One region of the Lysinibacillus sp. HST-98 genome, then DNA from elsewhere that is predicted to be linked to it. Evidence: riboswitches for the same ligand, from Rfam matches in the RefSeq annotation. Region 1 holds a riboswitch; each other region holds the start of a gene.
What was found. A riboswitch is a leader RNA that binds a small molecule or an ion and turns the genes downstream of it on or off. The one in region 1 is predicted to bind thiamine pyrophosphate.
Positions count from the first base shown of each region.

Region 2: it holds a riboswitch for thiamine pyrophosphate, as region 1 does, so the genes downstream of both, thiM (hydroxyethylthiazole kinase) here and thiC (phosphomethylpyrimidine synthase ThiC) in region 1, are expected to answer to the same signal.
Region 3: it holds a riboswitch for thiamine pyrophosphate, as region 1 does, so the genes downstream of both, JIN86_RS00090 (ABC transporter substrate-binding protein) here and thiC (phosphomethylpyrimidine synthase ThiC) in region 1, are expected to answer to the same signal.

Region 1 is NZ_JAENHX010000011.1:135,084-146,246, forward strand. Features, by position in the region: gene JIN86_RS20455 (hypothetical protein) at 1-1,006, opposite strand, end outside; gene JIN86_RS23660 (AfsR/SARP family transcriptional regulator) at 1,950-2,546, shown strand; gene JIN86_RS20465 (FIVAR domain-containing protein) at 2,668-4,314, opposite strand; gene JIN86_RS20470 (methyl-accepting chemotaxis protein) at 4,569-6,668, shown strand; gene JIN86_RS20475 (AEC family transporter) at 6,780-7,709, shown strand; TPP riboswitch at 7,770-7,884, shown strand; gene thiC (phosphomethylpyrimidine synthase ThiC) at 8,024-9,802, shown strand; gene JIN86_RS20485 (catalase) at 9,925-11,163, opposite strand, start outside.
Region 2 is NZ_JAENHX010000001.1:942,167-953,329, forward strand. Features, by position in the region: gene tpx (thiol peroxidase) at 1-458, opposite strand, end outside; gene JIN86_RS04720 (RDD family protein) at 583-1,209, opposite strand; gene sppA (signal peptide peptidase SppA) at 1,222-2,235, opposite strand; gene mbcS (acyl-CoA synthetase MbcS) at 2,422-4,005, opposite strand; TPP riboswitch at 4,196-4,293, shown strand; gene thiM (hydroxyethylthiazole kinase) at 4,377-5,144, shown strand; gene thiD (bifunctional hydroxymethylpyrimidine kinase/phosphomethylpyrimidine kinase) at 5,132-5,956, shown strand; gene thiE (thiamine phosphate synthase) at 5,946-6,590, shown strand; gene JIN86_RS04750 (alpha/beta-type small acid-soluble spore protein) at 6,662-6,880, opposite strand; gene thiI (tRNA uracil 4-sulfurtransferase ThiI) at 7,026-8,234, opposite strand; gene JIN86_RS04760 (cysteine desulfurase family protein) at 8,235-9,386, opposite strand; gene JIN86_RS04765 (GNAT family N-acetyltransferase) at 9,493-9,960, opposite strand; gene ezrA (septation ring formation regulator EzrA) at 10,050-11,163, opposite strand, start outside.
Region 3 is NZ_JAENHX010000001.1:8,584-19,746, reverse strand. Features, by position in the region: gene parC (DNA topoisomerase IV subunit A) at 1-2,057, shown strand, start outside; TPP riboswitch at 2,166-2,276, shown strand; gene JIN86_RS00090 (ABC transporter substrate-binding protein) at 2,432-3,427, shown strand; gene JIN86_RS00085 (thiamine-binding protein) at 3,429-3,719, shown strand; gene JIN86_RS00080 (ABC transporter permease) at 3,719-4,492, shown strand; gene JIN86_RS00075 (ABC transporter ATP-binding protein) at 4,467-5,216, shown strand; gene JIN86_RS00070 (TatD family hydrolase) at 5,206-5,955, shown strand; gene JIN86_RS00065 (hypothetical protein) at 5,981-6,157, opposite strand; gene JIN86_RS00060 (solute symporter family protein) at 6,255-7,799, opposite strand; gene JIN86_RS00055 (DUF485 domain-containing protein) at 7,808-8,146, opposite strand; gene JIN86_RS00050 (solute symporter family protein) at 8,628-10,181, opposite strand; gene JIN86_RS00045 (DUF485 domain-containing protein) at 10,182-10,517, opposite strand; gene JIN86_RS00040 (SCO family protein) at 11,103-11,163, shown strand, end outside.

The DNA.
Region 1 (11,163 bases):
GAGGAATAATGATGGTCATTTTGTCTTCTGTTGTTAGAATATAACGTTCCGTGTCATTTTCTGATGCGGCTACATTAATTTTAGCTTTATAGATATTTTTATTTTTTATCATAGCTGTAATTTTCCCTGGGACAGCTGCTGCATCAGATAAAACAGGTGTTTTTGGTATGTTATCTTTTGAAGGAAGTGTGTGTGTTCCTTGTACAAAATCCACTAAAGTCCATACATTTGGGACGAGCTGCTGCTGAACAGGTGTTAATGCTTCAAAAGAAGTTTTGACTGCCTGCACATCCTGAGCTGTCGATGTTTTTGGTGATAAAGCTGCAATAGCGTTTTCAACTTCTTTAGCTGCTGCCTTATCCTTTACAACCAGCTGTTCTGCATCAAGTAATTGCTGCTCGATACCTACAGGTAAAGAAATATTCGAAAACCTACGTAGTGCATTAAGCTCTGCTCGGGCATTGGCTACATCTTTATGGAACGAGAGACGAGATGAATTAATCAATTGAATTTTATTGACCACCTTGTCAACAGATGTATTTGGCGCGATATAGGAAGTTAGAATTTTTTGCGCAGATGCACTTACAAAGGTTTTTTGCGCTGCATTCAGGGTATTATACCAATCTTTTGTTTCAGTAACATTTTGATAATAATTAGAGGACGTAGAATCCACAGAATACAATTTCTCTTCAATTTGTGCTGCAAGCTTACGATAAGCAATTCTTGTCTGCTGATGTGCTGACAATGTGGAGTAGTTCGTAACATACTGTTTTTCTGTTTCCGTTAAAGCATTGTAAGCCTTCAAAGCTGCCTCTAAATTGGTTTGGAAAGTAGCAGTTGTATTGTTAATATTGTTAATTAGTTGTATAACATTTGCCACGTTAGCATTGTAGTTAGCAATTATGTAGGCTGGCTTTGGTATCTCAGTAGCCGATACTGGTGCGCTATAAAGAAGTGAGGGCACGGCCACTAAAGACAGTAATGCTAACTTTTTTTTATTTTTCATATGATGAGAAACCTCCTATTTCCATAATTATTATAGATAAAATTGGCCTCGGTTCGCAGAGGTTATCCAATATATGGTGTTGTTTTAATTTTATCATAGCCTAGGATATTTTTAAGCATTTTTAGATGAATAGGTAGATAGTTGATAGATTTTTTGATAATAATACATATCTTTCGACTCTAAGAGAAATACTCATGGTGACTTCAACACGAGCCAAGCAGTTGTGATAATGAACCGTATGTTTGAGAGAGGGCCAGTATATGATGTGAGAGGAGGTTCCAAATTCTCACGTTTATTTAATCAAGATGGGAAACAGCTTTCAAAATATTAGATGTTAGTGGCAAGAGGTGCTTGGTAATGTTTAGAAATTGTTGAGGAGGTTATGTTAGTTTATTGTTGTGATTATTGTGAGAATCACAGCGTACAATTTGAAGAAGGACTAGATAGGCTATTATCTAGTTCTTTATTTTAATTAAGGGATTGCTAAATTTATGAACGAAAAATATGTTGGTATAGTGGCTGATTTATTCAATTACTTAACATGTTCAGGATTTGTTTAGAAGAGTGTAGTAAGCTATTATTTGTAATCTTGTCAATGTCTTAAATCTTAAATAAACCGAGAAAGACTTGGCTTTTTGTAAGCCTAGTCTTTTTTTGGTTAAGTGATCCTGCAACCAAATGTTGTATTTTTAGTTATTGTCATGCCTGATATGGACGGTTTAGCATTGGGTGAAAAGATTCAAGAAATTGTAGCAAACCTGTACAAAATTCACGTTTAGAAAAAACTATAGAACGGCTAGAGCAAATCAATAACAAAGTAAAAGAAATTAAACCTAGACTAACAGTAATCAAGCTTTTTGGTGGCCTTCATGTTGTTTTACCAAATGGTCAGTCACAACCGATTAAATGGCGAACTTCCAAAGCTAAAGAACTATTTGCTTACATGCTAGAGCATAAAAATGAAATGATTTTCCGTGATACCATTCTAGAGTTATTTTGGCCAGAGTCTGATATTGATAAAGCTTCCAAACAGCTTTATACAGCCATTTATACCATACGGAAAACATTAAAAAACTATGGGGTGGAGGGCGTAAAAATTTCAAGTCCTTTGCTAAGTTCTGGCTACAAACTAGTAGTTGAAAATATTGTGGTGGATGTAGAACAATGGCTAACTCGCTTAAAATTATTACCTCCAATACAGCAGACAACAGTGGATGAACATGAACAAGTATTCCAGATGTATACGGGTGATTATTTAGGAGACTGTGATTATTTATGGGCGGAAAGTGAAAGAGAACGTTTAAGGAGACTATGGTTGCACCATGCTCAGCAACTAAGCGAATTTTACATAAGAAATGAAAGGTACAATGCTGCTATAAAGGTGCAGGAAAAAGTGCAAGAACTATACGCTGATGCAGAAGATAACTATTTTACTTTAATGAAGCTTTATGAGCTACTGAGTAATTCAGCTGCCGTTGAGGAGCAATATTGGCTGTTAAAAAAAGATGCTTCAAGAGCACTTGGCAGTGGAACCAAGTAGGGAGGTTGAGGATTGGTATAGAAGCTGGAAAAGGCCAATTCCATATCACAAGTGAATGTATAATTAGAATACATTTTTATAACATTGGAAAAGACTCTGCATAATCGCAGAGTCCTTTCTTTTAGTATGGTTTTAAACCATTGCGCTTAGCTTGGTTGTAATTATAATATGCAGAGTTTAAATTTTCATATACATTTGTAACTTCATTTTGAGTTGCGTAAGGATTACTAGCAATAGATTGTGCCTGATCAATAGCATTTCTGAGATATTGATAGTCATTTAAGCTAGTCCATTGGTAATTACTTGATACATCATAGCCATTACCGTAATACGAAATTTCAACAATACTATTGGAAGCAGAAGTAATAAGTGTTTGTAAATTGGTTTTATCCACATAATATCCATTATTACCATACTTATAAGCATTCTTATAAGTCCAGATGGCGTTGTTTAAATTATTGATTGCGTTGGCGATATCAGTTTGAGATGCATAATAATTATTTACGACTGCTTGAGCAGATGAAACAGCAGAATCAATTGCGTTCTTTTCGGATTGTGTAGTCCAAGGGTTATTGTAATAAACATCCGAGCCGTTATTCCAAGAAACTGTTACGTATTGAACAGAGTTGATTAAGGATTGTAATGAAGCTTTATCACCATAGCCGTATTTTGTTCCACTCTTCTGTGCAGCCTGGTATACTGCTAGTGCATTTTTATACTGACTTATAGCATTTTTTACTTGCTCTTGTGAGGCACTATTATTGTTTGCTACAGCTCTTGCACTTGTTACTACAGATTCGAATGCAGTACGTTCTGTCTGTGTTGTCCATTTGTCCGTATTTAAAACATCATAGCCGTTTACAGATACTTGTACATACGGTGGGGATGCGATAAGTGTATTAAGTTCTTTTTTATCAATGACAGGAAGCGTCACGGAGACACGACTATCGTCCACCTGTACATTGTTTACGAGATGTCCTGAATCTAAAGCTACTTTAGTACCGCCTTTTACAACGATTTGCTCGATTTTACCCTCACCGTAAAGGCTGAAATCATTTGCCACATCAATTGTAAGCTTTTCTATATTGGACATAGCTTCAAACGATGTAACTTTTCCTACTACATCTACTTTGGAAAGCGTTTGGTCAGAAGATATATTGACTTTAGTACGTTCCAAATTGATGTTTGATGATTTCATATCGATTAAAGTGACGTATAGCCAACTTACCTTTTTCGTTACAATTGGTTTTAGTGTAATTGTTTCATCTACTGCTACTTCATCGAGTGTAACGGCTTTTTTTACTCTATTTGTAATGATAAGCTGACCATCCACACTAACATCTTGAATCTTTACATAGTCAGCGTTTACAGTAAGATCTCCCGAGATTTGTGCGTCACCTCCATCAAAATAAACAGATTTTTTGCTTGTACCTGCTTTGTTTAATATTAATGAAGTAACGTCCGTAATTTGACCATTTTTCACTACAATGGTAGCTCGGGCATTTGTTAATGCAGTTTTATTTGAAGTATCAAATAGGGGCTTTAATGCCGATTGAATTCTGAATGTACCATTAGATGTTATCACAGTATCTTTTGTTATGTTTTTGATCGTTACGGATTCACCTATTACTTTTTTTGCTGCTGCTACATGTGTCTCATATGAATTTGATTGAATTTGAGATGAGGCGGCATTCGCAGTAGACATTGGTAATACTAGTGTCGCTGTAATAGCCGTGGCCATTAATGTTGATAGCGCTTTATTTTTCATGTAAGTCACTCCAATCATTCTATTTAATAGTTAATATATCATATTTTCCTATAATTTAGAATTAGAAGAGGATGTTTTACTATGAATCTCAATTCAAATAAGTCATTAGTCCTTTATATTGAAAAATAAATATTTGGTGAAGTATCGGTATTTTTCTCTATAATTCTGTAAAATTTCTACTTTATTCGCTAAATATTTTATTGTGATACAATCATCCATCCATTATTATTAGTATAAAAGTGGGGGTGTTAGTTATGAAAAAATCAAGAGGAATTGCCTTAAAACTTTCTTCCCTTATAATAGGATTATTTCTCATTTTATTTTTATCCTATACGGTCATAACGGGGATTATTATAAAAAAGCAAAGTGTTGAAGACGCAGAGCATGGAACATTACAATCAGCTGAATCTTCTGCAGCTATTATGAGTGAAAGATTTAAGAAAGCCAATACGACATTACAAACAACAAAGCGTATCATAGAAAGCATGGAGAAGAATAATACGTTGTCTACCAAGGGTGTCATAGACGTAATGGAAAACAATTTAGCTAGCAATAATGACATTCTTGGAGTAGGAGCAATCTTTGAGCAAGATTCTATTATTTTAGAACCAACTGAAGCTGCTTTAGTAGATACTAAAAAACGTTTTATCCCTTATTTAAGTAAGAACGGAAATGATATCTCGACTGCTCTAATCGAAGGTATTGATGATAAGAGTATTTCTGAATGGTATTGGGTACCAAAAGAAGAGAGACGTGCAGTTTTGACAGAGCCCTATGATTATAATGTAAACGGACAATCCGTATTAATGACAACCATTTCGGTGCCATTAATCAATGCTTCCGGAACATTTTTCGGTGTATTGACAGCCGATGTATCAATCGATTTTTTAAATGATTTAACAAAATCGAATGCCCCAGAAGGCGGTTATGCGGCAATTATTACGAATAAAGGTGTGCTAACAGCTAACAGTTTTGGTGAAGAATTAGTTGGGCGCAATATGCAAGAGGATCCTACTTGGACAAGTATTAGTAAGACAATGGAAAATGGCGAGCTAACAAGTATGTACGTTGACTCTGATCAACTGAAGGAAAAGGCATATAATGTTTTTGCTCCAATGATTTTAGAGGGTATTGACGAAACATGGACTGTTCAAGTCGTGTTAGCTGAATCAAAGATTCTAGAAACATATAATCATGTATTTGTATTTACGATTATTGCTTCCATTATTATGGTGGTTTTGATGACAGCTGCAAGTGTGTTATTCATCTATAAACAACTAAAACCACTTAAATTTTTACGTGCATCGATTGAAACTGCAGCCGAAGGGGATTTAACACAAAAGGTGGAAGATCGATATATTAAGCCTGATGAAATTGGTGCAGTTGCTGTGGCCTATAATAATATGTTAGATAAAACCAATAGTGCGATTCAAACTGTACTAAATTCCACGAGGTTATTGAACCAATCTTCTAATCAGGTAAATGAGGCATTTAATGAGGTAGTTGCTTCTAGTCAGGAGGTTTCTGTAGCTATCAACGAGATTGCACAGGGAGCTTCGAAGCAATCAGAGGATACAGAAGAAACAAATTATCGAATGATGGATTTATCAGATCAGATTGATGCGATTACGGCTCTTTCTAATGAAATGGATGAGCTATCTCATAAAACAGGTGTAACAACAGAAAAAGGATTGCTTGAGGTTGAAAGTTTAAGAGAGCGTAATATGGAGACAAATGAAATGAATGGGCGTATCCAGCAGCAAATGGAATCATTAGCTTCTAATATTGCCAATATTAATCAGATTATTGCTTCGATCCAAAGCATTACCGAGCAGACTAATCTGCTAGCTTTAAATGCAAGTATTGAGGCTGCACGTGCTGGTGAGCATGGTAAAGGATTTGCTGTAGTTGCAGAGGAAGTTAGAAAGCTAGCAGAACAATCTAAAAATGAAACAGAAATTATTAAGAGTACAGTAGAAAGCATTCTTGAAAATTCTCAGCAGACAGTTGCTGTGATTGCATCTAATGCAGATTTAATGCAATCTCAAAATGAGTCAGTACAAAGCACGCAACTAGCATTTAAAGATAGCAGTGACTTGTCAGGTTCAATTGCAAATTCTATTAGTGAATTAATGAATAAACTATCTAGCATGTTAGAGCATAAAAATCAGGCAATCATGGCGATCCAAAGTATTTCGGCTATTTCAGAGCAAACAGCAGCCTCTGCGGAACAAGTAAGTGCTTCTGCAATGGATCAACAAGCAGAATTACAAAAAGTAGCAGAGTCTATTCAAAATATGAACGATATTTCAAACGAGCTACAAGAAGTTGTAAATCGATTTAAGCTTGTTTAAAAGCAAAGGCTGCCTTCAATATAGAGGCAGTCTTCTTTTATTGTGAAAGTCAGCGAAATTGACCTAGAAGGAATTCAACACTACTATTCACACTGAGAGGGGGACATTGATATGATGTATCTCGGAATGATTTTCTTTCAAATTGTTGTACCTATTTTAGTGTTACTTGTAATAGGCGCTATCCTACAAAAGAAATTTCGCTTTAATTTAAAAGCATTGTCTCAGCTTATTACATATTGCTTTATGCCGGCAGCTGTTTTTGTAAATTTATATGAAACACATGTGGAGTTATCGGTACTGGGAGAGGTCGGATTATTTATTGTACTCTTTATCGGTAGTCAAATGTTACTCAGTCATTTTATGGCAAAAGGGCTAGGTTTAGCTAGAACAGAGGCAGCTGTCTTTAAAAATAGTGTGGTGCTTATTAACTCGGGCAATTACGGTATTCCGGTGGCTCAAATGATATTTGCCACGCAACCTATTGGAGTAGCCATTCAGGTCATGCTCGTAATCTTTCAAAATATGACTACGTACACATATGGTTTATACAATTTAATTTCTTCTACAAAGTCAGGTATGACAATCATCAAGGATTTCTTTAGAATGCCTATTATTCATGCGCTGATTATAGGTGTCGCTATGAATTATTTTGATATCGGTATTCCACAGTTTATCAAAATTCCAGTAGAACATGTAGCAGATGGATTTATTGCTGTGGCCTTAATTACTTTAGGTGCGCAATTATCACAACTAGAGATGAAATCAATGTTTAATAAAACTGTCTTTATCAGCTGTTTTACGCGATTAATTATTGGACCATCTGTTGCATTAGCCATTATTTATATATTGGGATTAGATGGAGTCGTCGCACAATCACTGTTTATAGCTAGTGCCTTTCCAACATCCCGTAATAGTTCTAGTCTAGCATTGGAATATGATGTAGAATCAGCAACAGCCGCGCAAGCTGTTTTATTTTCAACCATTGTAAGCTGTATAACGGTAACCATTGTGATCTATTTTGCGGAAGTATTATTTACCTAGTAAGATAAAAAATAACTTCCATCTCTTAGTATTATCTGCTACACTAGCATCAAACTAAATAGTATTAACTAGGGGAGTCTGATGAGTCAGGCTGAGAGGGGAACGCTACAAAGTTTCTTGACCCTTTGGACCTGATCTGGCTCATACCAGCGTGGGAAAGTTAAGAAGCTATTGCAGAGTATGCAATCAATAGACCTTTACATTCGTGGCCGGATCCAAATAATTATTTTGGATTCGGCCTTTATTTTTGGATTGTTGGGGTGAGCTAGAATCGGTCCTTAGATTAAAATAAATTTAAGGGAGAGAAGTAGCTCATGTCAGCAATTAGTGAAAAGAATATTACCATTATGTCTAGCTTTGAAGGAAGTAAAAAAGTATATGTGGAAGGATCACGCCCAGATATTCTAGTACCTATGCGAGAAATTGCATTAAGTCCAACAACAGGCAGTTTTGGAAATGAAGAAAATGCTCCTATTCGAGTATATGATACGAGTGGGCCCTATACAGATCCAGCCTACCAAGTAGATATTACGAAAGGTTTACCTGCCTTACGAAATGCATGGATTCAAGAGCGAGGGGATGTAGAAGCATATGAGGGACGCTCCATTAAACCGGAGGATAATGGCTTTCGTCATGTTGATGACCCGCGTATTCAAGAAAATGTCTTCCCTGAGTTGGCGAGAAAGCCTTTGCGTGCTAAAAAAGGTAAAAATGTGACACAGCTTCACTATGCACGAAAGGGGATTATAACGCCTGAAATGGAGTTTGTAGCGATTCGTGAAAATATGAATCCTGAATTTGTACGTTCAGAAATTGCAGCTGGACGAGCTATAATGCCTTCTAATATTAATCACCCTGAGGCAGAGCCAATGATTATTGGGCGTAATTTTCATGTAAAGATCAATGCGAATATCGGGAATTCTGCTGTATCTTCTTCCATTGCAGAAGAAGTTGAGAAAATGACCTGGGCAACTCGATGGGGCGCAGATAATATTATGGATCTATCGACTGGTAAACATATTCATACAACTAGAGAATGGATTATTCGAAATGCTGCAGTGCCAGTGGGAACAGTGCCAATTTATCAGGCTTTAGAAAAGGTAAATGGTGTAGCAGAGGATTTAACGTGGGAGGTTTATCGTGATACTCTCATTGAACAAGCTGAGCAGGGTGTGGATTACTTCACCATTCATGCAGGTGTCCTTTTACGCTATGTACCACTAACAGCAAATCGTGTGACAGGTATTGTATCTCGAGGGGGCTCTATCATGGCACAGTGGTGTTTATATCATCATCAAGAGAATTTCCTGTATACACACTTTGAGGAAATTTGTGAAATTATGAAAGCTTATGATGTTGCTTTTTCCTTAGGTGATGGTTTACGCCCCGGCTCAATTGCAGATGCCAATGATGAGGCGCAATTTGCAGAGCTTGAAACACTAGGCGAGCTAACACAAATTGCTTGGCAGCATGACGTTCAGGTGATGGTTGAAGGACCAGGTCATGTACCAATGCATCTGATTAAAGAAAACATGGACAAGCAATTAGAGGTTTGTAAGGAAGCGCCCTTCTATACATTAGGACCACTCACAACAGATATTGCTCCAGGTTATGACCACATTACATCAGCCATTGGGGCAGCCATGATTGGATGGTTTGGTACAGCGATGCTTTGTTATGTGACTCCAAAAGAGCATCTTGGTTTACCAAATCGCGAGGACGTTCGTGTGGGCGTTATCACTTATAAAATTGCTGCACATGCTGCTGATTTAGCAAAAGGTCATCCAGGTGCACAACAACGAGACGATGCACTGTCTAAAGCGCGCTTTGAGTTCCGTTGGCGTGATCAATTCAATCTGTCCCTAGATCCAGAGCGTGCAGTAGAATATCATGATGAGACACTGCCAGCAGAGGGAGCAAAAACAGCACACTTTTGTTCTATGTGCGGGCCTAAATTCTGTAGCATGAGAATTTCACAGGACATTCGTAATTATGCGAAAGATAAGGATTTGAATACGACTGAAGCGATCCATCAAGGTATGAAGGAAAAGGCAGAGGAGTTTAAAAAAGCAGGCAGTCAAATTTACCAATAATGAAAGAAAAGGCTTATGTCAAAAAATAGACATAGGCCTTTTCTTAATCGAAAAACTCCATGTGAATAGTAGATTCACATGGAGTAAAAGTTGGATTTGGATATCAATAATAAAGTGGAATATTAAACGTTTGTTGGTTGTTTTACATATGGGTTTGTAAGGTCCATACCTTCTAAGGAAAGACCCATCGCTTTAGCGACACCTTCACCATATGCTGGGTCAGCTAGATAGCAGTGAAGAATGTGACGGCGTTTGATGAATTCTTCAACAGAAGCCATATCATTCGCGGTATTTTCAAATAGACGTTGTTGCTCTTCCGCAGTCAATAGACGGAATAGTTTACCTGGTTGCTCAAAGTAATTATTATCGTCTTCACGGAAGTCATGAATACCTGCATGACCATCAATGCGTAATTCAGGCTCTTTATGGTCTAAATTATGCTCCCACTCGCCATAGCTATTTGGTTCATAGCTTAATGTCGAACCGAGATTGCCATCAAAGCGCATTGCTCCATCGCGGTGGAAAGTACGGAATGGACATTTTGGTGCGTTGACAGGAAGCATATAGTGATTTACACCAAGACGATAGCGTTGTGCATCCGCATATGCAAAGATACGCCCTTGTAACATTTTATCTGGGGAGAAGCTGATACCAGGAACAATGTTAGAAGGTGCAAATGCGGCTTGTTCAACTTCTGCAAAGTAATTGTCTGGATTTTTGTTTAACTCGAACTCACCTACAGGAATTAATGGGAAGTCTTTTTTATACCATACCTTTGTTAAATCAAATGGGTTGTATGGTAGCTCACGAGCTTGTTCCTCTGTCATTACCTGAATGTACATTTTCCATTTAGGGAAATCTCCTTTTTCAATTGCTTCATATAAATCACGTTGTGAAGATTCACGGTCTTGACCAATAATCTCATTCGCCTCGGCACCAGTTAAGTTCTTAATGCCTTGCTCTGTACGGAAGTGGAATTTAACCCAAACACGTTCATTATTAGCATTGATAAAGCTATACGTATGAGAACCAAATCCGTGCATATTACGGTAACTAGCTGGAATACCACGGTCAGACATAACAATTGTCACTTGGTGAAGTGCTTCAGGTAATGAAGTCCAGAAATCCCAGTTAGAATTGGCATTTTTCATATTTGTACGTGGGTCACGTTTTACCACATGGTTTAAATCTGTAAAATGTAATGGATCGCGGAAGAAGAATACAGGCGTATTGTTCCCTACTAAATCCCAGTTTCCATCTTCTGTATAGAATTTAAGGGCGAAGCCACGAATATCTCGCTCTGCATCTGCTGCACCACGTTCACCCGCTACTGTAGAGAAACGTGCGAACATTTCAGTTTT
Region 2 (11,163 bases), on a different contig from region 1:
TGATCTGTAGCTTCAGGTACATATTCAACATATGTTACTTTATTGTTTGCATCCACAACGAATACTGCACGTGTCAGAAGACGTAATTCTTGAATGTATACGCCATATGCCTCACCAAATGAAAGGTCGCGGTGATCTGATACAGTTTGGACTGCATCAATACCTGCTGCACCACACCAACGCTTTTGAGCGAATGGAAGATCCACAGATACTGTATAAATGACTACATTATCACCTAAGTTAGCTGCTTCCTCATTGAATCGACGTGTTTGCGCATCACATACACCAGTATCTAATGATGGTACAACACTAAATAAACGAATTTTTCCTTCTGAATCATTTAATGTTACAGGTGATAGGTCATTCGCTAATACCGTAAAATCTGGAGCTTGATCGCCCACCTTTACTTCATTTCCTACTAGTGTCACTGGACCATTTTTAAATGTTACTTGTGCCATATAAACGCCTCCTAATCATCATATGTACATAATATTACTAAATCAAGGGAATTAATTGCAACTATGATAGCTTACATACTTAGAAATAGATAAGACTGTCTCTTAATTTGAGACAGTCTTATGTTTATTGTTCATTTTTTTCCTCTAGCTTGGCTAAGTCTATTTTTTCTTCTTGTACAGTAATTTCTACATGTTCTTCTTGTTTTGGTAAAGTAGTCGGTGTTGAAGCCTTTTCAATAAAGATTTTTTCGTGCACAACTGTTGTATCGGCAAAATAATCATGTAAACCTTGATTTTCTGGTAAAATCACTACCAAAATATACAGTGGCATAAAAATATTATTGATAATACGACCAATCCAATCACGGAATAACACATCTGACCAAGTTAGCTGATCGTGCTTTAATGAAATTACACGTAATCCAAACACCATTTTCCCTAGTGTTTGCCCAAAGAACTTGGTCATCAGCACAAAATAGCTATAGTAGAAAATTGCTGTAATAATAGAAATTGGCGCATACCAAACAGAATCAGATAAAGACCAATCCATTAAATAGAAGATAGGATTGACGAGTATTCCACCTACAGCAGAAATGATGAATCCATCTAATAAAAATGCCCAAAATCGTACCCAAAAACCAGCAGTTTTTAATGCATAGTTTTTTTCATTTACTGATTCTCCTGAGGTATTTATATAGAACCCATTTTCCATAGAGGGTGAACCTTGCATAACAATTTCATTGTTTGTCATTGTGCTCCCCCCTTAGTATTCCCCATATAGATACATCATTTTCGGTGCGCTATAGTCCGTCATGATTTTCATTAGCATTTTTTCTTCAGCAGAGGGACCGAACATGGAGCCAATTTTCATACCTACGTATGATTGCCAGCCACCCATATCGTATGAATACTCAAATAAAGCCGCATCTTCAAGTCCATAATCTTCACGAAGAGCTGCAATGGCCGCTTCTTCATCACCAATTTCATCAATTAACCCTGCTTCAAGCGCTTTTGTACCACCAAGAATACGACCATCTGCAACCTTTTTCACTTCTGCTTCAGACATATTACGTCCTTGCTCTACAATATCTACAAATTCTTCGTACGTTTCATTAATCATATCTTGCATCATTGCACGTTCCTCAGCTGTCACTTCACGCATTGGACTTAGCATATCTTTATGCTCTCCAGATTTAAACGTCTCAAATTTGACCCCTACTTTTTCAGCAAGCTCTTGATAGTTAATAGATTGCATGATAACACCAATAGAACCTGTGATTGTATCACGATGGGCAAATATTTTATCTGCTGGTGCCGAAATATAATAACCACCTGAAGCTGCCATAGAATCCATTGATACATAAATTGGAATTTGTCGTTCTTCTTTAATTTTTAGTAGCTTTTTATAGATATCTGCAGATTCCTTTACACCACCACCTGGTGAATTAACGCTTAAAACAACACCCTGTATGGACTCATCATATAAAATATTATCTAATTGTTCTAAGAAAAATTGATGATCATAGGCAACTGGTTGCCACAATGTACTTGAGCCGATATCTTGAATCGTTCCATCTACCTTTAAATAAGCAATTCGCTTATCAAAATTTTCACCTTCAATGACATTTTCATATACATCTAAGCTATTACCTGCCATTAAGCTATCAAAATTACCTAGGAAATCCGCTTTAAATAGCGCAAAAATGGTATTAATTCCTAACGAAAATAATAAGAGAATACCTGCCACTACTAAAGCAACCCACCTTTTTACATTCATGTCTTTCCGCCTCCTCAACACGTAATACGTATGACTTGCCAATTTGTTTCATTTTTTATGCAATAATTAAACAAAAAAGCTTTACACTATGTATTTCCTCATATTACCTTACCTAAAAAAAATAAAAAAATCAAAGTCCATCCCTTTGATGAACTTTGATTTTCGACATTATTTCCTAGGAAATGATTATAATTGGAGGTGTTTGATTTCATGTTGTCGTAATTCGACACGTCTAATTTTCCCAGAAGATGTTTTCGGTAGCTCCTCTACAAATTCAATAGCACGTGGATATTTATAAGGAGCGGTTAATGATTTCACATGACTTTGGAGTGTTTGAATAAGCGCTTCATCACCTTTTTCACCATTGCGCAGAACAATAAATGCCTTGACAATATTTCCCCTTACTTTATCAGGGCTCGCAATAACAGCAGCCTCTTTTACGGTTGGATGTTTCATTAAAGCATCCTCTACTTCAAAAGGGCCAATTGTATAGCCTGAGGATATAATAACATCGTCTCCTCTACCATCAAACCAAAAGTAGCCATCTTCATCTTTATAGGCACGATCTCCTGTAATATACCAATCCCCTCGAAATTGTAAATTTGTACGTTCAGGATCATTTAAATATTTTTTAAAGAGGGCTGGTGTTTCACGATGAACAGCAATATCACCAACTTCTCCGATTGTAACGGGTTTGCCCACATCATTAATAATTTCAACAGTGTTGCCAGGAGTAGGTTTTCCCATAGAGCCAACTCTTGCTTCCATCCCTACCATTGTGCCTACTAATAATGTATTTTCCGTTTGTCCATAGCCATCTCGCACTTGTAATTTAAATGTTTCCAAGAATACTCTAATGACCTCACTATTTAATGGCTCACCAGCTGATACAGCTTGGCGAATTGCACTTAAATCATACTCATGTAAATTATCAAGCGCTGCCATAAAACGATATTCAGTTGGTGTACAGCATAGTACATTGATTTTGAATCTCTGAAGCAATGCTAAATAAGAAGCTGCTTCAAATTTACCTTTGTAAACAAATGCAGTAGCTCCACTGCCTAAAGTAGCTAGAAACGGACTCCATATCCATTTTTGCCAGCCTGGTGCTGCAGTCGCCCAAACAATATCATTTTCTTGTACACCCAACCAATGTGGTGCTGTTGTTCGTAAATGAGCATAGCCCCAACTATGCGTATGCACTGCTGCTTTTGGATTTCCTGTTGTTCCACTTGTATAGGCTAAAAATGCATTGTCTGTGCTTTTTGTTGGGATAGGATTTATGTAGGTTGTAGATTGATTATGCATTTTTTCAAGTATGTTCTGCCAAGGTTTATGTGCATTCCCTATGACAAATTGTTGGATGTCTTGTAAATTCCCTACTTTATCGAACTGTTCAATATAGGGTTCAAATGCAATAACCGCTTTAGCATTTGCATGATGAATTCGATACTCAATATCCTTTGTTCTTAACATTTCAGAACTTGGAATAATAGTTAAACCCGCTTTTAATGCAGCAATATACACAATATATGCTTCCACTGAACGTGGTACCATCACTAAAATGACATCACCTTTCTTTAAACCTTGCTTGGTGAATACATGTGCTGCTTGATTCGCTTTTTCCAATAAATGTGCATATGTAATACATTGGATGTCTTGGTTTTCTTCATAAATGATTAAAGCATTTTTGGTTGCATCCTGAGCATATTTTTCAATTTCCTCTACTATGTTATACCATTCTGGTGCAACTAAATCTTGTCTTTTCATGGCAATTGCCCCCTTTTGTTATGACACATTATAAAACTCTTTTTTCAGCATTTTCAATGGTTTGTGCTTAATTTCGGTAAAGTCATGACAACTATCATACTCTCCTATATGGCATCGGTCACATTTTATCTATAGGAAAACTTGCTATTGAATACAAATGAAAAGTATGGTACATTTTGGTCAACTAAAAGCAAGATTGCAGGGGGACTCATAAGAGTTGAGAAGGTAAAACCTGACCCTTTGAACCTGTTAGTTAATACTGACGTAGGGAGCAATAAACATCGTTTTTCAGATGAAAGGCTCTTTTCGTGCATTTTTACACAAAAAGAGCCTTTTTGCATGCTTACGTCCATCCCTAAAGGAGGACTACAATGATTTTTCAAACAATTCGTCAACAGCAACCACTTATCCATTGTATAACCAATTATGTAGTGGCAAATTTTCAAGCAAATGGTTTATTAGCGATAGGTGCTTCACCAGTAATGGCCGATGACTGCCAGGAGGTAGAGGAGATGGTGGCCATTGCTCAAGCATTATTAATTAATATTGGAACACTTAACGATCGCACAAAAAGTGCCATGTTATTAGCAGGTGAAAAAGCCAATAAACTTGGTATTCCTGTTATTTTAGATCCTGTCGGAGTTGGAGCCACAACTTATCGTAAGGAAACCGTAAGATACTTACTGGAAAACATACACTTTGCCGTGATTCGCTGTAATCTCGGCGAGCTAGCAGCAATAGTTGGTGTAAATTGGCAACAAAAAGGTGTCGATAGTGGTCATGGCACTATCGCTATGGAATTAGAAGCCACATCATTGGCTCAACGCTATCAATGCATTGTTATTGTCACAGGAGAACGCGATTTTATAACAGATGGCAAGCATAGCCAATGGATCGCTGGTGGTCATCCACAAATAATAGAAGTAACGGGTACAGGTTGTTTACTTAGCGCAATTTGTGGCGCAGCCTATAGTGTAAGCCATAATCCTTACCAACAATTAATGGAAACACTTACTTACTATAAAAAAGCAGGTGTACTGGCATCCGCATTTACTGCAGACATTGGTGATTTTCAAATAGCCTTACTCAATGCTATACATCGCTTATCAAAGGATGGTGCAGCTTCATGCATATTGTAACAACAATCGCTGGCTCAGATAGTGGTGGTGGAGCGGGTATACAGGCTGATTTAAAAACATTTCAGGAATTAGAAGTGTTTGGTACTTCTGTGATTACTGCTTTAACTGCTCAAAATACTTTGGGTGTAACAGGTGTTTGCCCGATTGACGTTTCCTTTATAAAAAAACAATTCGAGGCCTTGGTAGAAGATTTTCCAATCGCTGCGATTAAAACCGGAATGCTTTATTCCTCAAATATTATCAAAGCAATTGCACACACGATCAGTGAGCTAAACATTCCACTGATTGTTGATCCGGTGATGATTGCAAAAGGTGGAGAAAGCCTACTACAGCAAGAAGCTATCGATGCCTTATGCTCAACTTTACTACCACTTGCTACGATTGTTACGCCCAATATACCAGAGGCAGAGGCACTTTCGGGGAGAGCTATACATCATGTTGAAGATATGAAAGAAGTAGCTCAAAGCTTGTTACAGCTAGGTGTACAATGTGTCATCATTAAAGGTGGTCATTTAGCAGATCCACTTTATGCCATTGATTATGTATTTTTTAAAAATGGACGTTCTTTTTCGATGCAGTCTCCACGAATCCAAACAAAAAATACGCATGGTACTGGATGTACATTTTCCGCAGCACTTACTGCTTTTCTTGGACAAGGATTTACTCTGGAAAATGCCATTATAGAAGCTAAAAAATATATCCAATTAGCTATTATGTATAATTTATCGATTGGAAATGGTCATGGACCCACTAATCATTTTGCTTATCAACAGCATAAGGAAGCCTGTGAGGTGATTATTCATGAAACGTGAGGATTTGCAGCTTTATTTTATTATGGGTACGAGCAATGTTCCTCCTCAAGAACAACCACTCTATATCCTAGAAAAAGCCTTGCAAGCAGGCATTACAATGTTTCAATTTCGCGAAAAAGGTCCTCACGCGTTAACTGGACTTGCCTATGAACAATTTGCACGCCAATGTCAAAAACTATGTCATCAATATCATGTGCCCTTTATCATTAATGACGATGTTGATCTAGCGATACGACTCGGAGCTGATGGAGTTCATATCGGACAAGATGATTTACCTGTAGGTGTAGCACGTAAAAGAGTTGGGAACATGATTCTTGGTGTATCTGTCCATTGCGAGGAAGAATTGCAAATAGCTATTAACCATCAAGCTGATTATGTTGGTATCGGTCCAATCTTTCCAACATCCTCTAAAAGCGATGCACAACCACCATGTGGCACATCTTTTTTACAGGAGGCTCATTCTCTTTATCCTGAATTACCAATTGTCGCAATTGGTGGAATAAATTTCACAAATGCACATTCTGTATTTCAAACGGGGGTTGATGGTGTTGCTGTTATTTCAGCTATCTGTCAAAGCAAAGATGTTGATTATACAGTAGCTACATTTAGATCTCTAACTCGTATAAATAAATGAACAAATAAACAAACTAAAACCAGTGCCTTTTACGGTCACTGGTTTTAAGTTTATAAATGCTTAATCAGCATTTATTGGTTGTTGTTTGGCATACCTTTTAATTGAGATTCTGCCATTTGTACAAGACGTTTAGTGATTTCACCACCAACGGAACCGTTGGCACGAGCTGAAGCTTCAGCTCCTAATTGAACACCAAATTCTTGTGCAATTTCGTATTTCATTTGATCTAGTGCTTGTTGTACACCAGGTACTGCAAGCTGGTTTGAACTACGGTTGTTGTTTGAAGCCATGTTTCTCACCTCCTTGTGAATATAGAATGTGCGATATTAGATTTTTAATACAAAAAATTTAGAGGTAAATTGTACCTCTATTGGAATAACAATATCCATACAAAAAAGCCGTCTCAAAATGGGCTTTGAGACGGCTTTTAAATCCTTATAGTAGATCTGCAAATTTATCTTGTTGTTCTTCTTTCTTAGGGAAAATATAGACCTCGCGATTCTTCACTGCTCGCTCGATCAATTTATCAAAGTCAGAGAAGCTTTCATAATGCTCAACCTTTTCAAGCTTCGGTTTTGTTTTTGGACTTGCTGGTGTAAAAATCGTGCAGCAATCTTCAAATGGCTGAATAGATGTTTCGTATGTGCCGATTTTTTCTGCAATATCAATAATTTCTAATTTATCAGTTGAAATCAGCGGACGAAGGATAGGTGTATTTGTTACTGCGTTTATTGCTGTTAAACTTTCAAGCGTTTGACTCGCTACTTGCCCCAGACTTTCACCCGTTACAATAGCAAGTGCACCAATTTCCTCACGCACCTGATCAGCAACCTTCAACATCATTCGGCGTGTTGTCGTCATCGATACGTTAGAAGGTACTTTTTCTTTAATAAGAACTTGTATTTCAGTAAAAGGAATGACATGTAAACGAATACTAGCACCAAATTTTGTTAATTCATTGGCAAGCACTTTAACTTTTTCCAATGAATTTTGGCTTGTATAAGGTGGACTAAAGAAGTGAATTGCCTCTAATCGCACACCACGTTTCATCATTAAATAACCTGCAACAGGGCTATCAATACCGCCAGATAGCATTAATAAAGACTTGCCATTTGATCCTACAGGCATTCCACCTGCACCAGGAATGACTTGTGCCATCATATAAGTTGCATCATGGCGAACTTCTACACGTAGCTCAATATCAGGCTGCTTCACTTTAACGGATAAATTTTGAAATTGTGGTAAAACATAGCCCCCGATCTCACGTTGAATGGCATGAGATTCTAAAGGAAATGTTTTATCAGTACGTTTTACCTCTACTTTAAATGTATGTGGCTCGTCTTTAAATGTCTCCATAATCGTGATAGCGAGCTTTTTCATACTGTCCATATCTTTTTCGCATGCAGCGACAGGGCTAAATGATTGAATACCAAAAATTTTAGGTAAACCTGTAATTAGCATTTGCATTTGTGCTTCGTCTTCTATGGCGATAAACATACGGTCGCGTTCTGTGCGAATATGCAGTTGACCTAAATCTGCAAAGGCATGACGAATATTTTCACGTAAGCGGCGGATAAAATCCATTTTGTTGCGACCTTTTGTAGAAAGCTCACCATATCTAATTAAAATTTCTTTCCAAATCATTTACTTATTTTCTCCTTTGAGTTCCAACATTACTTCTGCTAGTACTTGTTTAAAGTTTTCTATATCTTCTATTGTGTTATGTGCGCCAAAGCTAAGGCGAATCACACCTTTTTTATAATGCTCATCAAGGTGAAGCGCCTCGACTACATGACTTGTTTTCGTTTGCTTGGAAGAACATGCACTTGATGTCGACACAATGACACCACGTTTTTGCATAGCATTAATAATGACTTCCCCTTTTAAATCTCGAACACTAAATGACACAATATGCGCAGCTCCCTGTGGGGTTGATAACACATGGACTGCTTCGCCGTAACTTTCTAGCTGAGTGCGGATTTCATCTTGCCATTGACGGTATTTATTTGTGCGTTCGTTCATTGTTTCAACAGCAAGTCGAGCCGCTTTCGCTAAAGCAACAGCTTGCGAAACTGCTACAGTACCACTACGCATACCAAATTCCTGACCTCCACCAAGAGCAAAGGGCTGCCATCTTATGGGTTTACGGAATGCTAACACTCCTGAGCCTTTAAAGCCATGTATTTTATGGCCAGAGATAGAAATACAGTCAGGTCCTTCTTCTTTAAAGGATATTGCTAATTTCCCAAAGCTTTGCACAGCATCAACATGAAAGGCAGCACGACTCATTTCATGAATCACTTTTGCAGCTTCCTTTATAGGCTGAATCGCACCCATCTCATTATTCACATGCATGATGCTAACTAAAATTGTTTCTTTTCGTATTTTAGTACGAAGCTCATTTAGAGAAATCACACCATTTCGATCTACACGAAGATATTCAACATCATAGCCCTCTTTTTCAAGCTGTTTCATTGTTTCTAGCACTGATGGATGTTCGATTTCAGTCGTTAAAATATGCTTTCCTATATGCGTATTACTACGTGCTATGCCAAAAATAGCTGCATTATTTGATTCTGTACCACCTGAAGTAAATAGCACATTTTTTGCCTCTGTCTGCAAAATATCTGCTACTTGCTCACGCGCACGTATTAATAAATCATTTGCTTCAACACCCATAGCATGAATGGAAGCAGGGTTGGCATAATACTGCTCATTCACAACCATAAATGCCTGCATAACCTCTTTTAAAGGCTTAGTTGTTGCACTATTATCTAAATAAATTGTATTAACCATAACTTTTCACACACTTTCAAAACGTTGATTTAACGGTATTTATCATAACGCAATCTTTGGCGATTGACCACTAACTTTAACGATTCTTTAAATTTTAATTGATATCCTACATTTTTTTCACCATCGTGACAAACTCTGTTGGTGTACTAAATTCAATTGCTTTCACAAAACCAAATTTTTCATAAAGATGAATTGCTCTCTTATTAAATAGGGCAACTGTTAAACGTAATGGTAGATGATGTTCTTCTTGAACTGTTTGAACAATAAACGAAAAAAATGTTGTTCCTAATCCTTGACCTGTTAGATTTGGCTTCAACCCAATTCCAATATCTATACAGTATTCTTCATACGCTCCGATGTCTTGCCCTTTTGGCACTTGTGCTGCCGTACCTGTACAATAATAGCCAATTAATTCACTATGATTATTAAAGATCGCAAAGTAAGGATTATCAAGCATTTCTTGTATATTTTCACCCGATAATTCATTATTGTAAAAATTGTAAGGTGCTACATATTGCCATCGTAAAATTTCACTTGCAAAATGTTCATTCATTTCTTTGATCGACAGTTTCATACTGAATCACATCCTAATCTAAGCATAAATAGAAAGCTGTCTAAAAAGTAATCGCTATACTTTTTAGACAGCTCAAAATGTTATTTGAATTATTTTGCTATGAATTCTTCGGCCACCATTTCTTGAATACGCTTTAAGGCACCTGGCTCCATTTCTTCCACTGCTGTACCTGCTTCTTCTAAAGCCTTTGCATAACGGAATTGATGGAAAGCCTCTTCTGCTTCTCTTAAACGTCCGTTCAATTTTGGGTTCGATGCGCGATGGCGATTACCGTACTGAATAATACGTTCAATGAGCATCACATTTTCTATTAACTCATGTGCCTTTACTTTAACATCCTCTACACAGAGTGTTGCTGCATTTAGATTATTATGAACAGTACCCATATTAAGTGGTACTTCTTGCAAGCTTTGCATGACAACATAGATGTGCTCTGCTGCCTCATCAAGTCTTGCATCCATCTCCTCAGGAATTCCTGGAATATTTGCCTTGTTCAATAAACGATCAGTATCCTGTAATATTTTCTTTAAGTTTTCGACTTGAGCGCGTGCCTTATTTTCATCTATTCGAAGTTTCTTCATTGTATTCGATAGATGACCTTGTTCTTCATGAATTCGTTCAAGCTCTTCACTAATTTCGATTAACTCTTCCTGTAAGCTAGAATAAGCTGATTTTTCTTCCCTAACTCGCATAGCTAATAGATCATAGCGACGTTGCAGTGCTTCCAATTGTTTTAAAGCGGCTTTTGGAATTTCGGCATCTTTTTCATTTAAATGATAACTTTGCTGTACATACGTTGCCTCGTCATTCACTAATTTTGTTGAAGAAATGACATTGTTAATAGAACTTAATAAACGATCACAATTTTGATCTACATAATTTTTAGCAATAACCTCTTTTTCAAGTAAATCATAAAAATGGTCGATTTCTTCATTTATTTCTGTCACACGCGGTTTAACAACTTTTAAATTCAGCTCTGCAAGTTCGAGTTTTAATGCCTCAAATTCTTTTTCATATTTATTAAGTGCATCTGTCAATTCTAAATGCTGTAAATAGTAAGATTGGTCTTCCATTTCACGCTGACCATTACGCAATTCCTGAACCGCACCTGGTAGTTTTACTTGAATTTCCGTTAAGATGGTTGGAACATCATTAATATATTCGAATGTCTGCTGTGATTCTTGATTTAAGCTAATGACAATT
Region 3 (11,163 bases), on a different contig from region 1:
CTATTGCTGCTGAAATGCTACGAGATATTGGCAAGAAAACGGTCGAGTTTGTGCCAAACTTTGATGATCAGGATATGGAGCCAACTGTTTTACCAGCACGTTTTCCTAACCTTTTAGTCAACGGCTCTACAGGGATTTCCGCTGGCTATGCGACAGATATTCCGCCACATGCCTTAGATGAAGTACTGGATGCTGTGTTGATGCGCTTAGACAAGCCTAATGTTACTGTAGATGAATTGATGACGGTGATGAAAGGGCCTGATTTCCCAACGGGTGGCATCATTCAAGGTGTTGATGGCATTAAAAAGGCGTATGAAACAGGTCGTGGTAAAATCATCGTCCGTGCACAAGCAGTTGTTGAACCAATCAAGGGTGGTAAAGAGCAAATTGTTATCACTGAGTTACCATATGATGTAAATAAAGCGAATCTTGTGAAAAAAATTGATGAGCAACGTGTAGATAAACGACTAGAAGGCATTGCGGAAATTCGTGATGAATCAGACCGTACAGGCTTACGAGTGGTAATTGAGCTGAAAAAGGATGTACCAGGACAAGGAATTTTACAGTACTTGTTTAAAACAACGGATTTACAGGTAGCTTATAATTTTAATATGATTGCCATTCATAATCGTCGTCCTACGATGATGACATTACCATTATTGCTAGATGCGTATATTGCCCATCAAAAAGAAGTGGTAACAAACCGTTCCATTTATGATTTGCAAAAGGCAAAGGACCGTTCTCATATTGTAGATGGATTAATTAAAGCTCTTTCTATTTTAGATGAAGTCATTGCGACGATTCGTTCTTCTAATGATAAGAAGGATGCAAAGCTTAATTTACAAGAGAAGTTTGATTTTACAGAAGTACAGGCAGAGGCCATTGTAAGCCTGCAATTATATCGATTAACGAATACGGATATTACAGAGCTTCGTCAGGAACAGGACGAGTTAGATAAGTTAATTGCGAAGCTAGAGGGGATTCTACAAAGTGAGGCTAAACTTGTGCGTGTTATTAAACAAGAGCTGCTTGATATTAAGAAACGCTTTACAGAGCCTCGCCGCTCGAAGATTGAGCAAGAAATTGAAGAAATTAAAATTACATTGGATGTCCTTGTGCCAAGTGAGGAGGTTGTCGTAACAGTAACGAAGGATGGTTATATTAAACGCACATCCACACGTTCTCATGCCGCTTCAAATGGGCAAGATTTTGCCATGAAGGATTCAGATTATTTATTGTATGAAGCAAACTTAAATACACAGCACCATCTATTGCTGTTCACAAATCGAGGCAATTATATTTATCAGCCTGTTCATGAGCTGCCTGATATACGCTGGAAGGATCTCGGCCAGCATATTTCAAGTATTGTCCCAACAGGGGAAGATGAATCGATTATTGCGGTTTATGGCTTCGAAACATTTGAACAGCCAAATACGTATGTCTTCACAGCCACAAAAGATGGTCAAATTAAGCGCTCACCACTCGCAGACTATGCAGTGACACGTTATTCAAAGCCTATTAAAACGATGAACGTCAAGGCTGGTGATGCGATGATCTATGCCTCGTTTGTAACAGATGGCGTGGAGCTGATGCTCACAACGGATACAGCCTATGCGATTCGTTTCCCAATGGAGGAACTACCTGTGACAGGTGTGAAAACAGGCGGTGTGAAAGGGATCACACTAAAAGATGGAGAAGCCTTAGTTGGCGTCAATGTATTACAGCCTGATGTTACCCAATATGTAGTGATTGTGACACAGCGTGGTGCCGTGAAGAAAATGAATGTCGCTGAAGTTGAAGTAGCAGGTCGTGCAAAACGTGGACTAAAAGTATTAACGGAGTTAAAAGCTAACCCTCACCGAATTGTGGCAGTTGTTCAAGCAACAGACGGGGAGCAGGTTGTGATTGAAACTGAAAAAGGTGTTCAAGAGGTGATAGACGTGCAAGCATTGTCTCGTGCGGATCGCCATTCCAACGGTTCATTTAAAGTGGATATTGCAACAGATGGGGCAATCTCTCATGTTGTCACAGCCAAAAAAGAACAGAAACCAAGCTAAAAGAATGCCCAGTCTCTTAGGAGTGCTGGGCTTTAAGCTCTTTTCAAAAATAGCACCTTGTCATTTAAGTGAAACTATGGGTATAATAATCATCGAAAAGTTCATAGCGAAAGAATGTAGGGGGGCTAGTAATTGCTAGCTGAGATTGTGTCCGAAAGACGCTGACCCTTTGAACCTGATTTGGCTCGTACCAGCGTAGGGAACATCTATTCAAAAAAGCAAAGTTTTGAAGATTGATTGCGATACGTCTGGGAGGAATCCTAGGCGTTTTTTTATGTTTCGAGCAACAACTTGCCAACATTGTATATACGCTTTCTTTTGGTGACAACATTCATTCATGAACACTTTCATATTACAAACTGGGAGGCTTTTGCATGAAGAAATGGTTATTTATTCTAATGGTAGCACTATTAACATTAGCAGGCTGTAGTGACAAGGAGGATAAGCAGGCTGTTGACAAGCTGAAAAAGGTGTCTGTGGTACTGGATTGGACGCCGAATACAAATCATACAGGACTATATGTTGCGAAAAAACTCGGTTATTTTGAGGAACAGGGCTTAGATGTTGATATTATTATGCCTGGTGAGGCGGGCGCAGATCAGCTTGTTGCTTCTGGCAAGGCAGATTTTGGCGTGAGCTATCAGGAAGGCATAACACAGGCACGAGTACAGAATGTGCCGCTGGTCTCAATCGCAGCAATTATACAGCATAATACATCTGGCTTTGCTTCTATTGCTTCAAAGGGCATTACATCGCCAAAGGATTTTGAAGGTAAAACCTATGGTGGTTGGGGTGCGCCATTAGAGCAAGCTGTCTTACAATCACTAATGCAAAAAGAAAAGGCAGATATTAATAAGCTAGATATTGTCAATGCTGGGGATTTAGATTTCTTCACAATGATGGAAAAAGACATTGATTTTGCTTGGATTTATTATGCATGGACTGGTATTGAGGCTGAGCTACGTGGGGAAAAGATTAATATGCTATATCTTACAGAGTATAGTGATCAATTAGATTATTATACGCCCGTTTTAGCTACAAATGAAAAAATGATACAGGACAACCCCGATGTAGTCAAAGCCTTTGTGGCAGCGGCAGCGAAGGGCTATGAATACGCAATTGAAAACCCAAGTGAAGCGGCGGATATTTTAATCGAAGTTGCCCCTGATTTAGATAAAGTGTTAGTGCATAAAAGTCAGGAATGGCTGGCTGATAAATACCAGGATGATGCCAAGCAATGGGGAGAGCAAAAGCTTTCTGTGTGGGAAAATTATGCGAAATGGATGTCTAGCAATCAAGTACTAGAGGGCGAATTTGATGCGAAAAAAGCCTTTACTAATGAGTTCTTACCTAAAAAGGAGGCCAAATAAGATGGCAAATTCATTAATCAGTGTACAAATCATTCCGAAGACAGAGAAATATGAAGATGTTATACCGTATGTAGATGCAGCAATTGCGGTGATCGATGCTTCTGGGGTGAAATATGAGGTACATCCATTGGAAACAACGATGGAAGGTGAGCTTTCAACATTGCTCCAAATCATTGAAAAAATGAATGAGAAGATGATCGAGCTTGGTGCCATCAATGTCATTACACAAGTGAAAATTTTATATCAGCCAACGGGTATTACGATGGATACATTAACGGAGAAATATCAGTAATGAAACGTGCATTACAGAAGGGAAGGACGATAATTTTTATCGCCTTCCTCTTATTCATATGGGAACTAATCGTGCGGTTCGCTGAAGTTCCTCATTGGTTATTACCCGCACCAAGTAGTATTTTATCGGAGGCCATCCAGTCGTATCAAACCTTTCTACCACATGCATTTGCTACGGTACAGCTAGCTCTACTAGGTTTGGCCATTGGCATCGCTTGTGGGCTAACGGTGGCAGTAGTGTTACATCGATTTAATTTTATTCGAGAACTGTTTTATCCAATTCTTATTATGTCGCAGAATGTTCCTATTCTAGTCTTGGCACCGCTACTTATTATTTGGTTTGGCTTTGGCTTATTACCGAAGCTTATCATTATCTGTCTTGTGTGCTTTTTCCCGATTGTCATTGCAGCGATGGATGGATTTAGACAAACAGCTCCAGCATTAAAGCATTATTTTGACATGGTTGGTGCTACAAAGGCACAAACCTTTTGGAAGTTGGAATGGCCTTATGCCTATCCTGCGATTTTTTCAGGCATTAAAATTGCGGCTACATATAGTGTGATGGGGGCTGTGATTGCGGAGTGGCTTGGTGCAAAAAAGGGTATTGGTGTTTACATGACCCTAGCCCAGTCCTCCTTCCGTACAGATCGCGTATTTGTGGCAATTTTTGCGATTGTTCTCTTGAGCTTACTATTGTTTAGCGGTATTCGTTTAATTGAAAAATTTATGGTGAAGGGAAGAGGCTATCATGCTCAGCATTCAAAACATCGCTAAATCCTTCGATGCACTAAAAGTACTTGATCAACTTTCTTTTGACGTAAAGGATGGCGAGTTTGTGGCCATTGTTGGTCCTTCAGGCAGTGGTAAGAGCACACTTTTTCAATTAATTGGTGGTGTTTCGCCAATTGATCAAGGAGCCATTTTACTAAATGGAGAGGATATCCAACGAAAAAAAGGAACGATTGGCTATATGCCACAGCAACCATGTCTATTACCCTGGCGTACAATAGTAGAAAATGTCACGCTTGTAGAGGAATTACAGCATAAACCGAATATTGAACGTGCCAAGGAATGGTTAGAAAAGGTTGGTCTTGCCTCCTTTATCCATGCCTACCCGAACGAACTGTCTGGAGGTATGCAGCAGCGTGTGTCCTTTATTCGAGCAATGGTCAGTGAAAAGCCGATTTTATGCTTAGACGAACCATTTTCTGCGTTGGATGAATTTACTCGACTGGAAATGCAAGCATGGCTTTTATCTATCTGGGAAGAGTATCGCAAATCCATTCTATTTGTTACACATAGTATTGAGGAAGCTCTCTTTTTAGCAGATCGCATACTTGTTTTAACCAAACGTCCAGCAACCGTTAAAAAGGAAATCATCGTGCCATTTGAGAGACCTCGGAAAGAGGAAATTCGACATTCTGCAGCATTCACAGCGTTAAAGCAACAATTATTTATGTATTTACAGGAGGAAAAGGGTGATATGTATGTTGATTGATGCGCATATTCATTTGGATCAGTACACCGATGAGGAAATTCCTTCCTTATTAGAAGAGGTGAAAGCTGTAATCGCGGTTAGCATGCAACTTTCCTCTTGTGAAAGAACGTTGCGTTTATCGAAAAGCTATCAGCAAGTAAAGGCTGCTTTTGGCTTTCATCCTGAACAGCCTTTACTAAGTCCAAATGATGAGACAGCATTATTCGATTGGATTCGTTCGCATCAGGATGACATGGTTGCTATTGGTGAGGTGGGTCTACCTTATTATTTAAGACAAGAGCAAGGGATTGATGAACGTCCCTATGTGGCGTTATTAGAGCGTTTTGTTGTATTGGCGAAGGAACTGGACAAGCCAATTGTGTTACACGCAGTATATGAGGACGCCCATGTTGTGTGTGATTTGCTGGAAAAGCATCAGCTTCACGAAGCCCATTTTCATTGGTTTAAAGGGGATGAAGCTATTGTGAAGCGCATGATAGAGCGTGGTTATTTTATCTCCATAACCCCAGATTGCTTGTACGAAGAGGAAATTCAACAGCTAATTTATGCGTATCCGATTGATTTGATGATGGTAGAAACGGATGGTCCTTGGCCGTTTGAGGGACCGTTTACGAAGAAGCGTACATCTCCCTGGATGATGCACTCAACGATTGAGGTGATTGCCTCCATCAAAGGGCTATCAACACAGGAAGCGGCCAAAATTATTACGCAAAACACGAAAACATTTTATCGGCTTTAATAAGAAAAAGCAGTATAGGTACGAGTTATTCGTCCTTATACTGCTTTTTATATTTCGTATAATCATGCTCTAATTTTTCGTTTTTTGTTTTCGTTAGACGTTCATGTGTACTAAAAGAGATAGATTGTCGATTTTTTTCAACATCTTTACCAACGGTGCGTTTAATGTGCATCCGCTTCTTTTTAGCTTTAGATTGTGACATGAGCATCGCCTCCAATTCATTTTTAATTCTATAGTAGCGAATAGGGGAGAAAAAGTAAAACCTCGTAAGCAAGATACTTACGAGGCTGTCGAGTGTATTAGTGAGATACGTCCTGTACAGAAATACCTGTGTTTGCTTTAACGTCAACTTCACGATACTTCGCATCATCTGTTTCTTTAGAAAGTAATGTGCCGATGAAACCACCAAGGAAACCAAGTGGTACAGAGATTATGGCTGGGTTCGTTAACATAATTAATGGATCACCAACGAAAATTGCCTTACCTTCAACTGGATTCCAAACGTTTGGAGACATAGCAACTAATACTAACGCAGAGATTAAACCTGTTAACATCGCAGTAACAGCACCTGCTGTATTGAAGCGTTTCCAATAAATTGTGTAAATAATAACTGGAAGGTTAGCAGAACCTGCAATACAGAATGCTAAAGATACTAAGAATGCCACGTTTAATGTTTGTGCACCAAGTGCTAATAGGATAGAAATAACAGCGATTGTAATCGAACCGATACGAGCTGCAAGAACTTGCTCTTTTTCTGTAATTTTACCCTTTTTGATAATTTGTCCATAAATATCATGAGATAGGGCAGATGCACCAGATAGTACAAGACCTGCTACTACCGCTAAAATTGTTGCGAATGCTACTGCACAAACGAATGAGAATAGAATGTCGCCACCAAGTGCTTCTGCAAGAAGTGGGGCAGCCATGTTACCAGCAGCGTTTGCTGCGATAATATCTTCTTTCCCAACGAATGCTGCTGCACCGAAGCCTAAGAAAATTGTTAGAACGTAGAAGATACCTACGATCCAAGTAGCCCAAATAACAGATGAACGAGCTGTTTTCGCGTCTTTTACTGTGAAGAAACGCATTAAGATATGTGGAAGACCCGCAGTACCTAATACTAACGCAATTAACATAGAAATTGTATCAAGTCCATTTGTATATTTAAGACCTGGGTTTAAATAAGCAGCACCACTGTCAGTAACCGTTGTCATTTCTTTAAACATTGTAGAGATACTGAAGCCGAACTCTTTTAATACTAAGAACGAAATAATAACTGTACCCAACATTAAAAGACAAGCTTTAATAATTTGTACCCAAGATGTTGCAGTCATACCACCGAATAGTACGTAAGTTGTCATCATGAACCCTACGATTAATACGGCGATCCAATAGTCGATCCCTAAAAGTAATTGAATAAGTGCTCCTGCACCAACTAGTTGTGCAATCATGTAGAATAAAACAATTGTAATAGTGCTTAAAGCAGCTGTTCCACGAACTTTGGCGTTATCAAAACGCGCTGTAATCATGTCAGCTAATGTAAATTTCCCAAGGTTACGTAATGGCTCAGCAACGATATATAATACCACTAAGTAAGCTACTAAATAACCAATAGAGAAGAAGAATCCATCAAATCCAAATAATGCTACAGCACCAGCGATACCCAAGAAGGATGCTGCTGATAAATAGTCACCAGCGATAGCTAGTCCATTTTGCCAGCCTGTTAAGCCACCACCAGCAGTGTAGAAATCACTTGCTGAAGATGTACGTTTAGATGCCCACCATGTAATAACTAATGTTAAACCAACAATGCCTACGAAGAAGAATATGGCTGTAAAACTCATTCCGTTACTCATCGGCGGCCACCTCCGTTCTCGTATTCAGCGATAATCGCTTTTGCTTCTCTATCGAAACTGTTTGCCTTTGCTACATATAAATGACATAACCCCCATGTCATGATGAAGAGACCTGCTGCATAAATCCACACCCAAGTAATTTCCCCAAATGCCTTTTGGTGTAGAATGGTCGTGTACGATGTCAGAATTGGTAACAACATGTATGCCGATAAAAATATGGCAGTTATAGACCAAAGAAAAGAGTTCTTTCTTCGTACAAGAGACTTAAATGATTCCTGATTTGCAATTGAATCATAGTCAATCACGATACCTTTTTTTGCTTGATTGTTCGCCATTAACATTCCCCATTTTGTGTATATTTTTTCTACCTCAAGACTTGATTTTGCTAGTTTAGTGAATTCACATTTTCATTTTATGAAACAGTTCACAAAATTGCAATACATTTCAGAAAAATTATGTAAAAAAAATTTTTCAGAAAATACTCCTAAGTGAGAAAAAATGGCGCTAAGCCAAGAATATAAAGGGTTTTAGAAAATTCAGATAAATAAATGAAGTGAAGAGAAATCTAGATTCTTGACAAAAAACGAAGGGTAAATTTACAAAAAAATCTTGTTTTTTCAATTAAAAATAAACACTATTTACCTAGTGAAAATTGGATTTTTTCTGTTTTTTGGAAGTAAAATAATATTGTTCGATAAATAAATTGGTAGATATTGAATAACAAAAAAGGCGAAAAACTCGACCAAAAATCGAATTTTTTGCCTATTTTTTTGCATTTTTTGAATTAGGATTCATTATGCAGGAGGTGTATAAATATTAATGTGAAATATCAGAGACAGACACACCTGTATTTGCTTTCACACGAATTTCTTTATAAATACGTTCTGCTTCTTCCTGTGGTACTTTGTTAGATGAAAGGACAGTACCTAGGTATCCAGCAATAAAGCCTAATGGAATTGTAATAATCGCTGGAACAGCAAGTGGCACAAGTGGTTGTCCAACAAAGATTGCTGCACCTTCAACAGGGCTCCACACATTCGGTCCCATTGCTCCTAAAATTAAACATGATACTAGCCCCGTTACCATCGCAGTTACAGCACCTGTAGAATTAAATTTCTTCCAATAGATTGTATAAAGGATCACAGGTAGGTTTGCTGATGCACCGATACAAAAGGCGAATGACACTAGGAATGAAACGTTTAAGTTTTGTGCAAACAGAGCGAGAATAATAGACACGATCGCAATCGAGATAGAGCCTGTACGAGCTGCTACTACCTGTTGCTTCTCTGTTAATTTACCACCCTTAATGATTTCTCCATAAATATCGTGAGAAATGGCAGAAGCTCCTGTTAGTACTAAACCAGAAACAACAGCTAAAATAGTCGCAAATGCCACTGCTCCGATAAATGCCATCAATACATCTCCACCTAAGTAATGCGCAAGAAGCGGAGCAGCTGTATTACCAGCCTTACTTTCAGCAAGAATTTGATCTAAACCTACAAAGTTTAATGCACCGAACCCTAAGAAAATTGTTAATGAAAAGAAAATAGCTGTAATCCAAGTTGTCCAAGAAATAGAGGCACGTGCTGTCTTTGCATCCTTTACTGTAAAGAAACGCATTAAAATATGTGGTAAACCAGATGTTCCTAAAACTAAAGCCATCATCATCGAAACCGAGTCGATTGTGCTTGTATACTTAATTCCAGGTACAAGGAACTTTTCGCCATGATCTACTGCAATTGTGTCGAACATCTTCATAAGAGAGAAGTCAAATTTCATTAGCACTAAAACCGCTAATAGACCTGTCCCGAATAATAATAGACTTGCTTTAATGATTTGCACCCAAGAAGTCGCTGTCATACCACCAAACAATACATAAGTTGTCATCATAACACCGACAATTAATACGGCAATCCAATACTCAATACCGAATAATAGCTTAATCAATGCACCAGCACCTACTAGCTGTGCAATCATATAAAGAATTACGATAATAATGGTACCAGACGCTGCCACACCACGAATTCGTTTTTCATTGAAACGAGCCGTTAACATATCTGCTAACGTGTAGCGGCCTAAGTTTCGCATTGGCTCAGCAATGACATAAAGCAGTACTAAATTCGCTACTACATAGCCCACAGAGAAGAAGAAACCATCAAAGCCAGTTAAGGCAATTGCACCAGATACCCCAAGAAAGGCTGCTGCAGATAAATAGTCACCAGCAATCGCAAAGCCGTTTTGCCACCCCTTTAAACCACCGCCCGCAGTGTAAAAATCAGCCGCAGAAGATGTACGCTTTGCTGCAATATAGGTAACAACAAGTGTTAAGCCAACAATAGCTAAAAAGAAACCTATGGATACGATGTTCATTTATTTTCCACCTTTCGCCTGATACTCTGCAAGAACAGCAGCTGCAGCTTTATCGAATGAAGCAGCTTTTTTTACATATACTGTACAAAGCACAATGGTCATGATAAATAACCCTGCAGAATAAACCCATACACCCGTAATATTTCCGAAGAATTTTTGTTGTAGTACAGGCTGGAAAGCAAGAATCGGAAGCAGGATATAAAGAATTAAAAACACTGCTGTAATTGAGAAAAGAAAGGTATTTTTCTTTTTTACAAAGCTATTAAACGATTCCATTGCTTCAATTGCATGATAATCAATTGATTGGGCCTGTTTTTTGCTTGAAACATTCGCCATTATTATTCCCCCTAAAGTTATATATTTCTGTTTTAAACGACATATTTCTTTTTCGTTCGTCGTTATATTCACTTATTTTATGGGGGAGATTCCTATAATGCAATACTAAATTTTGATTTTTTATAATTTTTAGTCACTTCTATTTTGAGGAAATAACATAGAAATAATAAGGATTTATTAGAAAAATTCCGTTTAAAAGAGTGTGTGGTTTTCTGATGAAATAATATTGTTAAAATAGTTTGTTGTTGATAAAAATGAATGTAGGAGAAAATACAAACATAAAAGAGAATTTTCTGTATTTTATTATTCCGCTATTAAATTCCAGGGTAGCTTGTTAAGTAGAAATAATTTGTTATATAACAATTATCTGAGATTTTGGGAAATAACGAAAATGATAAAAAAAAGCTATGAAAAAATTTTTAAAAAGGATGTGTTATTTGGAAGAATTAGTGAGGCGGAATTCCAGAATCAGTTAATGTTCACATGTTATACAAATAGCCATCTGGGTGTAAGTCCATTATCTTGTGTTTAGCTTCTATAATGAATAAAATAAGGTGATGAAATGAAGGGAAGTGGGCACCACTAATGACAAAGAAAAGTATATTGCTAGTTTTAGTTCTAGCATTTAGTAGCATTCTAGCTGCTT